2 regions of the Promicromonospora sp. NPDC023805 genome follow, and region 1 is predicted to be linked to the other one. Evidence: predicted binding sites of a transcription regulator. Region 1 holds the regulator's gene; the other holds the start of a gene.
What was found. Region 1 encodes HrcA, which represses chaperone genes, less so after heat shock. Its sites were predicted from a motif close to TTNGCACTCGNNNNNNNCGAGTGCNAA; they were not measured.
Positions count from the first base shown of each region.

Region 1 (6,409 bases):
CTACATCCTCCCGAGGGACCCCGAGCCCACGGAGTCCGAGGACACGACGTCCAAGGACACGACGGTCGACGTCTCCGCGGAGGCGACGCCCTCGCCCGAGGCGACCGACCCGTCGTCCGATGGCGCATCGGCCGAGCCGGAGGAGGACGAGCCGGAGCGCAACCCGACCCGTGAGGAGCGCGAGCAGGCCCAGGAGGACCTGGTCGAGATCCCGAACATCACGTTCGTCACGGACAGCGCGGAGCTGACCGAGGACGGCCGCCGGGTGGTGCGGAATGCCGCCGAGGTGCTCGAGGAGCACCCCGAGGTCGAGGTCCGTATCGAGGGGCACACGGACTCGCTCGGGACCCGGGTGCACAACTGGCGGCTCAGCGAGCGCCGTGCCCAGGAGGTGCTCGACCGGCTGGTGGGGCTCGGCGTCGACGAGGACCGGCTGACCGCGAAGGGTTACGGCGAGTCGGACCCGCTGGTGGTGCCGAAGACCTTCGCGGACCTGGAGAAGAACCGCCGCGTGGAGTTCATCGTCCGCAACTGACAAGAACGACCCGCCGAGGTAGAGGTCTACCTCGGCGGGGTGCGGGTCAGGTCCAGCGGCCCAGGCGGTCGCTCAGGAGCGCTATCGCGACCGGGCCCGCCGTCGACGTGCGCAGCACGTGCGGCCCGAGCCGCGCGGTGACCGCGCCCGCCTCGGTCAGCAGGGCGACCTCGGCCTCCGAGATCCCGCCCTCGGGGCCGACGACGAGGAGCACCTCGCCGGCGTCGGGCAGCGTTACCGTCGCCAGGCCCGCCTTCGCCTCCTCGTGCAGCACGGCCACGGTCCCGCCCGCTGCGACGACGGATCGGGTCCTGGCCGCGAGCTGCTTGGTGCTCAGCGGCGGCTCGACGTCGGGTATGCGGCAGCGGCGGGCCTGCTTCGTCGCGGCCCGCACGGTGCTCCCCCAGCGTGCCCGCGACTTCGCGGCCCGGTCCCCGCGCCACACCACGACCGACCGCTCGGCCTGCCACGGGATGATCGCGTCCACGCCGACCTCGGTGGCGGCCTCGATGGCCATCTCGTCGCGGTCGCCCTTCGCGAGGGCCTGGACGAGCGTCACGACGACGGCGGGCGTCGGCTCGACGTCCACCTCCTCGACCCGGAGGTGCACCTCGGCGCCGACCACCGACTCGACGACGGTCCGCAGGCGAACTCCCGCGCCGTCGACGACGTCGATCCGCTCCCCCGGCCCGCGCCGCTGGACGACGCCGGCGTGCCGGCCTTCCGCGCCGTCGAGCACGTAGACCGAGCCCGCGGCGTACTCCGAGAGCGGATGGGCGGTGGACGCCTCCGCGAGAAAGACTGGCGCGCTCATGGGTGGGCGGTCAGCGCCCGCTGAGCTTGTCGCGCAGGCGCGAGAACACGCCGCCGTGCACGGACGCGAGCCGCGACTCGGGCCGCTCCTCGCCGCGCAGGACCGCGAGCTGCTGCATGAGCGCCGTCTGCTCCTCGTCCAGCGCCGTAGGCACCTGGACCTCGATGTGCACGTTGAGGTCGCCGCGCCCGGTCGAGTGCAGGTGCCCCACGCCGAGGCCCTTGAGGGTCATGACCTGGCCGGGCTGCGTGCCCGGGCGCAGGTCGATCTCCTGGAGCCCGTCCAGGGTGTCGAGCTCGAGGACGGTGCCGAGCGCGGCCGCCGTCATCGGCACCTGGAGGGTGCAGTGCAGCTCGTCGCCGCGCCGCACGAACGTGTCGTGCGCGCGCTCCCGGATCTCGACGTACAGGTCGCCGGCGGGGCCGCCACCGGGGCCCACCTCGCCCTGCGCGGAGAGCTTGATACGCGTACCGGTGTCGACACCCGCGGGGACGTTCACGGAGACGGTGCGGCGCGAACGCACGCGGCCCTCGCCGGAGCAGTCGGTGCAGGGCTCGGGGATGACCGTGCCGAAGCCGCCGCAGGCTGAGCAGGGCTGGTTGGTCATGACCTGGCCGAGGAACGAACGCGCCACGCGCTGCACGGAGCCGCGCCCGTGGCAGACGTCGCAGGTGCGCGCCGAGGTGCCGGGCCGTGCGCCGTCGCCGGCGCAGGTGTTGCACACCACCGCGGTGTCGACCTGGATCTCACGCTTGGCGCCGAAGACCGCCTCGGCGAGCTCGAGGTCGAGCCGCACCAGCGCGTCGTTGCCGCGCCGGGCGCGCGGGACCGGCCCGGCGGGCTGCCCGCCGCCGAAGAAGGTCTCGAAGATGTCCTGGAAACCGAACCCGGCGCCGAACCCGCCACCGGCGCCGCCACCCGGCGCGGTCGGGTCCACGCCCATGTCGTACTGCTGGCGCTTGTCCGGGTTGGACAGCACCTCGTAGGCGCGCGCGACGTCCTTGAACCGGTCCTCGCCCACGTCGCCCGCCACGTCAGGGTGCAGCTCGCGGGCCAGCTTGCGGTATGCCTTCTTGATCTGCTCGGGCGAGGCGTCGCGCGGAACACCGAGAATCTCGTAGTAGTCGGTCACAGGTCTCTCTCTTGAGGAACGTGGGTGAGGAGGTTTGTGGAAAAGAGGTTTGTGGAAAAGGGGATGTCAGCTGGGCAGCACACGCGACAGGTAGCGCGCGACGGCGCGCACCGCGGCGATGGTGCCCGGGTAGTCCATACGGGTGGGGCCGATCGAGCTCAGGATCGCGACGGAGTCGCCGTCGGACGAGCCGTAGCCGGACGTGACGACCGAGGTCTCGGACAGGCCGGCCAGCCGGTTCTCGTGGCCGATGCTCACGGCAACCCCTGCGTCGTCGGACATGTCGGTGAGGAGGCCGAGCAGGACCACCTGCTCCTCGAGGGCCTCGAGCACGGGACGCAGGCCCTGCTCGAACCGCATGCTGGAGCGCGCCAGGTTGGCCTGGCCCGTCAGCACTATGCGCTCCTCGCTCTCCTCCGCGAGCGCGGCGGTCACCACCTCGGCCACGGCCGTACCCAGCGCGCGGTGCTCGTCGGGCATAGCCTCGGTGACCCGCGCGAAGGCGGTGCCGATCTCGGTGAGCCGGTGGCCGGCGGCCGCGGCGTTGAAGCGCGCGCGCAGCTCGCCGAGCGTCCCGTCGTCCATGCCGACGGGCACGTCGAGGTAACGCTGCTCCACCCGACCCGTGTCGGTGATGACGACGACGAGGAGCCGGCCCTCGGAGGAGGGCACGAGCTCCAGGTGGCGCAGCCCGGAACGGCGCAGCGACGGGTACTGCACGACGGCGACCTGGCCCGTCAGCTGCGCGATGAGGCGTCCGGCGCGGGCTACGACGTCGTCCAGGTCGACCGCCTCGGACAGGAACGTCTCGATGGCGCGCTTCTGGGGCACGGTCAGCGGCCGCACCTCGGCGAGCTGGTCCACGAACAGGCGGTAGCCCTTGTCCGTGGGGATGCGACCGGCCGAGGTATGCGGCTGGGCGATGAGCCCTGCCTCTTCCAGAGCCGCCATGTCGTTGCGCACGGTCGCCGGGGACACACCGAGCTTGTGCCGCTCGGTGAGTATGCGGGAGCCCACGGGCTCCCGTGTCCGGACATAGTCCTCCACGATCGCTCGCAAGACATCGAGCCTGCGTTCTTCGCTCACCGCGCTCACCTCCGTCCCAGGTAGAACGTCCGGGACCTGCACCCGGGTTCCGGCCGGCGCTCCAGCACTCTCGCCAGCCGAGTGCCAATCCTACGCGGCACAGGCCACACGCCAAGTCCCCGACCCGCCACCCGTTCCGACCGGCCGGGACCGAACCGGGCAGACCTGCAGGTCAGGGTGCCTATCCCTAGTGTCCTCCCCGTTCCCGAGGGGCCGACTAAGGGTTTGCCTTAGGTACCGCCGAACGCCTCAGCAGAACCGGCCCGAAAGATGCGGCGACCGCCCGATCCGCCAGGGGTACCTCACGGACGAACCTTGAGTCATCGCCGGCGACGGGCCGGCGACGACCAGGAGGCAGACACCATGTTCGGTTTTACCGACTACGCCGACTACCGCAGGAACGAGCAGGAGATCGACCGCCGGGCCGAGCAGTCGCGGGTGGCCCGCGAGCGCAAGGAGATCGCCCGCCGTCAGGCGACCGAGCAGCGCGCCGCCGAGCCCACCAGGCAGGCCAAGGCCGCACGCACGGCCCGGCCCCGCGTCGCCTGACGCCCGGCGCGGGCCGTGCCCATGCCTGTTCCGGACAGTATGACCAGCAACGATGACCAGCCGACCCACGGCAGGACCGGCATGGGACGATGAGCCCATGCCGGTTCCCCGCGCCCGCCTGGTGGGTCGAGCCCGAGAGCTCGGCGAGCTCAGCGCCGCCCTCGACGCCGTCCGCTCGGGTGGCAACCGCACGATAGTGATCGCGGGTGAGGCAGGGATCGGCAAGACCCGCCTCCTCGACGAGCTGACCTCGCACGCCGACGGCGTCACCGTCCTCACCGGGCAGTGCGCCGACGAGGGCTCCGGCCCCCTCCCCTACGCGGCCCTCGCCGGACTGCTGCGCGAGACCGTCCGAACGCTGGGCCCCGAGACAGTGGTCGCCGCGGCCGGGCCCGCGGCGGGCGCCCTGTCCGTCGTCGCTCCCCAGCTCGTCGCCCCGGCGTCCGACGCCGGAGCGGACCGCCTCCCCGAGGTCCTCGCGAACCTGCTCACCGGGCTCGCCGCCGAGCGCCCCGTCGTCGTCATCATGGAGGACCTGCACTGGTCCGACGACGTCACCCGCGCCGTCGCCCTCCGCCTCGCCCGCACCGCGCCCGCAGGCCTGCTCCTGCTGCTCACCTACCGCAGCGACGACGTCGGACGCGCGCACCCCCTGCGCACCGTCATGGCCGAGCTCGACCGGGCCCGGCTCACCAACCGCCTCGACCTGACCCGCCTGGGCGAGACGGAGGTCCGCGAGATGGCGCAGGACCTGCTCGACATAGGTCTCGACGGCGAGGCGCTCGCCGACCTGGCCGACCGCAGCGAGGGCGTCCCCTTCTACGTCGAGGAGCTCGTCGGATTCCTCGGCACCGACCTGCCCGACTCCCTGCGCGACATCCTCCTGCTGCGCTACTGGAACCTGAGCCGGGAGGCCCAGGCGCTGTGCCGCGTGGTCGCGGCCGCCGGTCCGCGGGTCTGGTACGACGTGCTCGACGACGTCCTGGCGGACCCTTCGACGGGCTCAGGGCAGCACACCGGCGCGGGCCTGGGGCCAGAGCCGGAGGAGAACGTCCGTGAGGCGGTAGAGGCGCAGGTGCTCGTGGTCACCGACGTCGGCTACGCGTTCCGGCACGCACTGGTCCAGGAAGCCGTGTACGCGGAGCTGCTGCCCGGCGAGCGCCGCCGGCTGCACGCCGCCTACGCACAGGCACTGGAGCGTGCCCTCGTCCGGCGCGCCCGCTCGGTCGCGAAGCTGTCCCGCATCGCCGACCACTGGTGGCGCGCGGGCATGCTCGACAGGGCGCTGGCGGCGGCCGTCGAGGGGCACCAGGCGGCGGTGGACGGCGCGGCGTCGTCCACCGCGGTCACCCTCGGCGAGCGCGCCCTCGAGCTGTGGGAGCAGGTGCCCGACCCGGAGGGTGTCGCCGGGCTGCCGCACCACGAGCTGCTCCGCACGGTCGCCGAGTCCCTGCGCGGTTCAACCCGGACCACCCGCGCCCTGGCCGTCGCGCACGAGGCGATCGACGAGTGGCCGGACGACGACCCGGCGGGCCTCGCCCGCATGCTCTCGGACACGGCGCTCACAGCGGGCCACGCCGGCTCGGACGAAGGGCCCGAGCTCATCGAGCAGGCCCTCGCGCTCGTGGAGCCCGGCCGGGACGACGCCGTACGCGGCCAGCTCCTGATGCTGCAGGCGCGCCACGCCATGCTCGACGGCAGGCTCGAGGAGGCGATCAGGGCCGCGACCGCCGCCTACGACGCCGGGATCGCGGTCGGCGACGCCGAGGTCGTGTCCGTCGCCCAGAACCTGCGGGCCGTGAGCCGCATCCAGCTCGGTGACGCGGGTGGCTTCGCGGAGATCGACGCCAGCCGCGAGGCAGCAGGCGACTCCTGGCGAGGGCTGAGCCGGTACTACACGAACGGGTCGGACGTCTGGCTCCACGCCGGTGAGTGGGACCGGGCGGCGGAGATCGCCCGCGAGGGGGTGGACGCGGCACGCCGGTACGGCTCGTCCGAGGGCTCCCGGATCATGATCGAGGGGAACGTCGCCGAGGCGTGGATCGGGCGCGGCGACTGGACCGAGGCCGCCGCCTGGTACGAGCGGACGATCCCGCCGATCCACGACAGCGTGTACTCCGTCTACCTCAGCGAGCGCCGGGCCTGGCTCCTGATGTGGCAGGGCCAGGTGGAGCAGGCACAGGCCGAGGCGCGCCGCAGGGCCGCGAGCTGGGAGCGGTTCGGGCGCCTGGAGGTGCAGATCAGGTCGCGCACGAGCGTGACGCTGGCGGAGCTCGCGCTGCTGCGGGACGAG
Region 1 is NZ_JBFAAH010000005.1:122,214-128,622, reverse strand. It holds gene AB0F70_RS07885 (OmpA family protein) at 1-535, shown strand, start outside; gene AB0F70_RS07880 (16S rRNA (uracil(1498)-N(3))-methyltransferase) at 582-1,349, opposite strand; gene dnaJ (molecular chaperone DnaJ) at 1,360-2,481, opposite strand; gene hrcA (heat-inducible transcriptional repressor HrcA) at 2,548-3,567, opposite strand; gene AB0F70_RS07865 (hypothetical protein) at 3,931-4,116, shown strand; gene AB0F70_RS07860 (AAA family ATPase) at 4,214-6,409, shown strand, end outside.

Region 2 (6,409 bases), on a different contig from region 1:
GGCGCCGACGAGGCAGCCGCACTGGCCGACGGCGACGGCGTGCTCCTGGACGCGCGTGCCGCCGAGCGCTACCGCGGCGAGGTGGAGCCCGTGGACCCGCAGGCGGGGCACATCCCCGGCGCGGCCAGCGCACCGACCACCGAGAACCTGCGCGCGGACGGGCGCTTCCTGTCGACCGCGGAGCTGAAGCGGCGGTTCGGGGAGCTGGGGGTCTCGACAGGTTCGACCAACGGCGGGGTCGGGGTCTACTGCGGCTCCGGCGTCACGGCGTCGCACCAGGTGGCCGCGCTCGCCGTGGCCGGCGTGGACGCTGCGCTGTACCCGGGCTCCTGGTCGCAGTGGTCGAACGACCCGGCGCGGGAAGTAGCGACCGGCGCCTAGCCGGTCGGCGGGCCTCAGGACGCAGTGCGCTCCTCGCTGAGCACCGTGATCTTCTGCCATACCTTGCGCGACATACCCATGGTCAGCGTCTCGATGGTCGACACCGTGTTCAGCACTATGTCGTCCTGGGACTCCTCCGCGCACAGTGCGGCGGCCTTGCTCACCATGGACAGGAGCTCGGTGCAGTACTCCAGGTAGTACTCGATCTGCTGCGGCGTGAGGCCGCCGTCACCGCCGTCGGTCCCGCCCGCGAAGGCGTCCCGGAGGCTCTCCGGCTCCTTGGTGAGCTGGTGCATGTCGATGATGTGCGCCAGGGAGCGCAGCCGGTGCAGCTTGGCCAACAGGTCGGCCCGCTGGACGCGCTCCGGGAACGAGTACAGCAGCACGACGGCGATGGCGACGAACACTATGTCGTTCACCGCGCTCTCGATGAGCGGGAGCCACTCGAGGCCGTTGTCCGGCGCCTCGGTGAACGCGGCCTGCACGGCGAAGCCGAAGGCGACCAGCGCGACGAGCACCACTATGCCGATGACCGCGTGCGACGCGGTACGGACGAGGCGGCTGCGTCGGCGGGACCCGGCGGACGTGTCCGCCACCTGCTCGGTCAGGGCGACGAGCTCCTCCGCGACGCGGTGGATGCCCCGCTCGGGGAACCGTGCGCCGATGCGGTCGCGCAGGCGGCGAGCCGTCTCGATGACAGGGACGGGCTCGAGCTTCTCCAGCGTTCTCGCGGTCACGGGAGGCAGCGTAGAGCCCTCCCGCACACGGCGGCGCTGTCGGGTCAGACGGTGATGGTCGTGAGCGGCATCGACGAGTCCACGGGGATGTCCAGGCTGCTCGGGGCGACCCCGGCGGCCACGACTGCGGAGCCGAGCGCCGCGATCATCGCGCCGTTGTCGGTGCAGTACCGGATCGGCGGGATGCGCAGGTCGATCCCGGCCTCGGCGCAGCGCTTGGCCGCCATCTCACGCAGCTGGCTGTTGGCCGAGAACCCGCCGCCGATCACCAGCGTGTCGACGTCGTGCTTGTGGCAGGCGGCGATGGTCTTGGCGGTGAGGACGTCGGCGACCGCCTCGGCGAACGACGCGGCGACGTCGTGCACGGGGATGGGCTGACCGGCGTCGGTGCGGGCCTCCACCCAGCGGGCGACCGCCGTCTTGAGGCCGGAGAACGAGAAGTCATAGGCGTGCTTGGCCTGGTCCTTCGCGGCGGTGAGGCCGCGGGGGAACCGGATCGCCGCGGGGTCACCCTCGCGCGCGAGCCGGTCGATGTGCGGGCCGCCGGGGTACGGCAGCCCGAGCAGCCGGCCGACCTTGTCGAAGGCCTCGCCCGCCGCGTCGTCCAGGGTGGAGCCGAGCTCGGTGACGTCGGTGGCGATGTCGTTCACCATGAGCAGCGAGCTGTGGCCGCCGCTGACGACGAGCGCCATCGCGCGTTCCGGCAGCGGTCCGTCGACGAGCTGGTCCACGCACGCGTGCCCGATGACGTGGTTCACGCCGTAGAGCGGCTTGTTGAGCCCGATCGAGAGGGCCTTCGCGGCCGACGCACCGATGGTGAGCGGCCCGACGAGCCCGGGGCCGGCGGTCACGGCGATCGCGTCGACCTCGGACAGGTCGACGTCTGCCTCCCCGAGCGCCCGCTGGATGGTGGGGATCATCGCCTCGAGGTGAGCGCGGCTGGCGACCTCGGGGATGATGCCGCCGTAGCGGGCGTGCTCCTCCATCGAGCTGGCGACGGCGTCGACCAGCAGCTCGTTGCCGCGGACCAGCGCGACACCGGTCTCGTCGCAGGAGGTCTCGATGCCGAGCACCAGGGGTTCTGCCATGGGGACCAGCCTAGGGTCTGTTTGGGGTTGCAAGGGCCTGAGCAGCCGGCCCCGTCATCAAAGCCTACTGACAGGACCCCTACTCGTCGTGACCACCACAGGTCGCGGCATGGTGAGGGCCTGAACGACGTAGGAACCGGTCCCGGACCACGCCAGTGGCCCGAGGGCCGGACGCCCGAGAAGGGCGGTGTCTGGCGAACCACCACATTCCCAAACACGCTGTAATTGGTCGCGGTGGCGCAGTGGTGTGCTGCCCGGTCGGGTGTTCCGCGCCCGAACTTCGACGACATCGCGCAGGTCGTCTGACCGGACCGCTCCCCGTTGGTCGAGCTTGTCGAGGCCTGGTGAGGGTCTCGACGAACTCGACCAACTGGGATGCAACCAGCGGGGCCTCGACAAGCTCGACCAACGGTGGTGAGCTCGACCGACGGATCGGTCAGGCGTGCAGCGGGTGGCCGGCTCGCATCTCGTCCACCATCGAGCGCACGACCGGTACCAGGTCGCCGTCGTGCGCCGCGGCCACCGCCTGCTGCCGCTGGTACGACGCTCCGGTGCGGACGATGTCCCGGACGCCCGCCAGCTCCGCCGTGCAACCGAGCCGGTGTGCGACGGGCTCCAGCTCGACCAGCAGCTTGCCTATCGCGTCGATGATCGGCCCCTGGTTGCCGTCGGCGTCGAGGATCACCGTGGCGTCGAGGCCGTAGCGGGCCGAGCGGAACTTGTTCTCCTGCACGAACCACGGCGGCAGCACCGGCAGGGTCCTGCCCTGGTCCAGCTGGGTGGACAGGTGCTCGACCAGGCAGTGCACCAGCGCCGCCAGCACGAGGGCCTCCGACAGGTTGGTCGGGCCGTCGCAGACCCGCACCTCGAGCGTGCCGAACGTCGAAGGCCGCACGTCCCAGTGGACCTCGTTGAACGCCTCGACCGCGCCGACGTGCAGCATGTCGCCCGCGTACGCCTCGAGCTCCTGCCAGGTCTCGAACGGGACCGGCAGTCCTGAGCTGGGGATCTGCTGGAACAGCAGCGACCTGTTGGACGCGTAGCCGGTGTGCTGGCCGGCCCAGTAGGGCGATCCGGCCGAGAGCGCCTGCAGGTGCGGGAAGTAGGTGAGCATCGCGCGCATCAGCGGCAGCGCCTTGTCCCGGTGCTCGATCCCGACGTGGACGTGCAGCCCCCAGATGATCAGCTGCGCGCCCCAGACCCCGGTGCGCTCCATGATGCGGACGTAGCGCTCCTTCTCACCGACCTGCTGGTCGGCGGCGCGCGCGAACGGGTGCGTCCCGCCGCCCATCAGGTCGAGGCCGAGCGGGTCGGTCACCGTCCGCACCCGTTCGAGGGTACGGGTGAGGTCGGTACCCGCGTCCGCGACGGTGCGGCAGACGCCGGTCACCAGCTCGATGGTGTTCTTCATGAACTCGCCGGCCACGTGCGGGACGTAGCCACCTGACCCGTGCGGTGGTTCGACGGCGGTGCGTGCGAGGGCCTCGAGCACCTCCGGGCCGGACTGGGAGAGGTCGGCCGTGTCGGACCGGACCAGCCCGATCTCCCACTCGAGGCCCACTGTGGAGCGGGGGGACTCGCCGAATCCGAGGCGGGTCGGCGAGCTCATACGGCTCCCAGCGGTTCGACGAGAAGTACCTGTTGGTTGCCTGCCACACGTGTGAGCACGATCGTCGCCTCCTCGGTCCCGGTGAGCACGAGCTGCTTGCGAAGTTGTTCGGGCACCACCGCGGTGCCGCGCTTCTTGATCGTGATGCGTCCGACGTTGCGGTCACGCAGGTACGCCTTGAGCCGCTTCAGGCCGAACGGCATGGTGTCGAGCACCCGGTAACCGGTGGCTATCGGTGCCGGCGCTCCTACCGAGTCGGTGGGCCGGGCCGACGGCAGCTCGGCAGGGCTGTCCGTGGTGACGTAGGCGATGGTCGGGTCGACGAGGCGTCCGCCCAGCTCAGCGGCCGCCTGGCCGACCAGGCCCGCGCGGATGACCGCCCCGTCGGGCTCGTACAGGTACTGTCCGACGCCGCCGACGTCCGGCACGACGTCGCCCCGGACCGTGCGGCTCAGCGTGTGCTCCTTGCCGTCTTCGTCGGTGAACGTGCGCAGCACGAGCGCCGACCGCCCGGGGCCGTCGAGGGCGAGCGGGCCGAACCAGAGCCCGGCCTCGACCACGTCGCCGTTGACGGAGACCCACTGGGTCTCGGCGTCTTCGGGCAGGCCGTCGTGCGGGATGCCCGGGCCCACCTTGATGCCCACGGCGGGCACCGTCTCGCGCAGCGCCCAGACGGAGTCGAGCGGGGGCTCGTAGGCGCGCGGGTCGAAGACCCGCCTGCTGCGCGCGCCCGAGCCGCCGCTCACCCGGCGGGCCGGGTCGGCGTAGACCCCCTCGATGCCCTCGGCACGCAGGTCGAGCCCGAGCCCGTCGGCATGCCGCACGTCCGCCTCGGGGAAGTGGCGCAGGTTCCACTGCGCGATCGCGGCGGTGCACTCGTCCAGGTCGGTGGCGACCACCCTGAGGCCCGTCCCCGCGAAGGCGAGCGAGTCGGCGCCGATGCCGCACGTGAGGTCGGCGAGGACGGAGACACCGGCGTCGAGGTACCGCCGGGCGTGCAGGGCGGCGACGAGGAGCCGTGTCGCCTGTTCCAGGCCGTCCGGGGTGAAGAGCATCCCGTCGGCGAAGTCGCCGAACTTGGCCCGGGCCCGCGTGCGGAGCCTGGACTGGGTGACCACCGCGGCCGCGAGGTCCGGTGCGACGCCCTTGGCCCGCAGCGCGGTCACTGTCTTCATCGCCTGTCGCTCGTCGTAGGGCGGGAGGGCGCCAAGCAAGGCCCAGCCGTCGGGGCTGAGCAGTTTGCTCAGAATCGCCGCATCCATGGGAAGATCTTTCCACGTTTGTCCTGGTCGTGACGAGCGGCGCGACGCAACCTTTTCGTAGAGATGGCGAGATTCCGGTGTGGCGTCGGCGCGGCGGCCCCGCAGAGTGTGAGCCACTCCACCCGATTGGCACTCGCCTTGACCGAGTGCTAGCGCCGACCTAGATTTGGGGTTGTTCACCGCTGCGGGAACCCGGTTCACGGGCCCGCGGGGGAGAACCCAGACGTTCGTGCCCGCCGGCACCCGCGACGACGGCGGACGGTCGAACGTTCGAGCCACTTACGCCCATCACGCAGCTGATCTCTCGATCCGCTCACGAAAGAGGAGGTCCGACGTGTCGGTCCCCATCAAGCCGCTCGAGGACCGGATCGTCGTCAAGGCTCTCGAAGCCGAGACCACGACCGCTTCCGGCCTGGTCATCCCGGACACCGCCAAGGAGAAGCCCCAGGAGGGCGAGGTTCTGGCCGTTGGCCAGGGCCGCATCGACGACAACGGCAACCGTGTGCCGCTGGACGTCGCCGTCGGTGACAAGGTGATCTACTCCAAGTACGGCGGCACCGAGGTCAAGTACGCGGGTGAGGAGTACCTGGTGCTCTCCGCCCGCGACATCCTCGCCGTGGTCGTGAGCTGACACCAGCTCACTCCAGGTAGATGACGAGGGCCCCGCACCGAGAGGTGCGGGGCCCTTGCCTTGCCTGGATCAGGCTTCCTTGCCTGTAACGGCGGAGACTGGATCGGACGGAGACTGGATCAGGCCATGCCTGGATCAGGCCATGCCTGGATCAGGCCATGCCTGCATCAAGCCATGCCTGCATCAAGCAGAGACGGACTTGCCGGCGAGGATGGCCGAGCGCTCGTCCTCGCTGAGCCCACCCCACACGCCGTACGGCTCGCGCACGCGGAGCGACTGCTCGCGGCACTGCATCATCACGGGGCAGGAGCGGCAGATCGCCTTGGCGGCCTCGGCGCGCCTACGGCGTGTCGACCCACGCTCGCCCTCGGGGTGGAAGAACAGGGTGTCGTCCGCGTCGCGGCACGCTCCTGTGTACTGCCATTCCCACAGTTCCATTACCGGACCGGGAAGCCTCGAGATCTCCGTCATGTCGAACAACCTACAAGTTGTGCAGAAGTTGTTCAAGGGGCAGTTTTTCGGCGGGTGGCTCGAATCGGGTCACCGCAAGCGCGCCAGGGCTGACCGGTTTTGGTGCGATCTGGACCGGATTCCACCGAGATCGGCGGCACGCCGGGTTTCGCAGTGGCGCGGAGAGGTCCAGGTCGGCAGAATCGAGCCCATGACATCTTCGCGGCCTGCCGAGAGCTCGGGCGGGTCAC
Region 2 is NZ_JBFAAH010000002.1:189,434-195,842, reverse strand. It holds gene AB0F70_RS04265 (sulfurtransferase) at 1-381, shown strand, start outside; gene AB0F70_RS04260 (hypothetical protein) at 396-1,118, opposite strand; gene tsaD (tRNA (adenosine(37)-N6)-threonylcarbamoyltransferase complex transferase subunit TsaD) at 1,163-2,206, opposite strand; gene AB0F70_RS04250 (glutamate--cysteine ligase) at 2,643-3,815, opposite strand; gene AB0F70_RS04245 (SAM-dependent methyltransferase) at 3,812-5,077, opposite strand; gene groES (co-chaperone GroES) at 5,412-5,708, shown strand; gene AB0F70_RS04235 (WhiB family transcriptional regulator) at 5,892-6,179, opposite strand; gene AB0F70_RS04230 (MerR family transcriptional regulator) at 6,370-6,409, shown strand, end outside.
Region 2: groES (co-chaperone GroES) is a predicted target of HrcA. The motif match lies at 5,204-5,230, and genes of this name have one in related genera.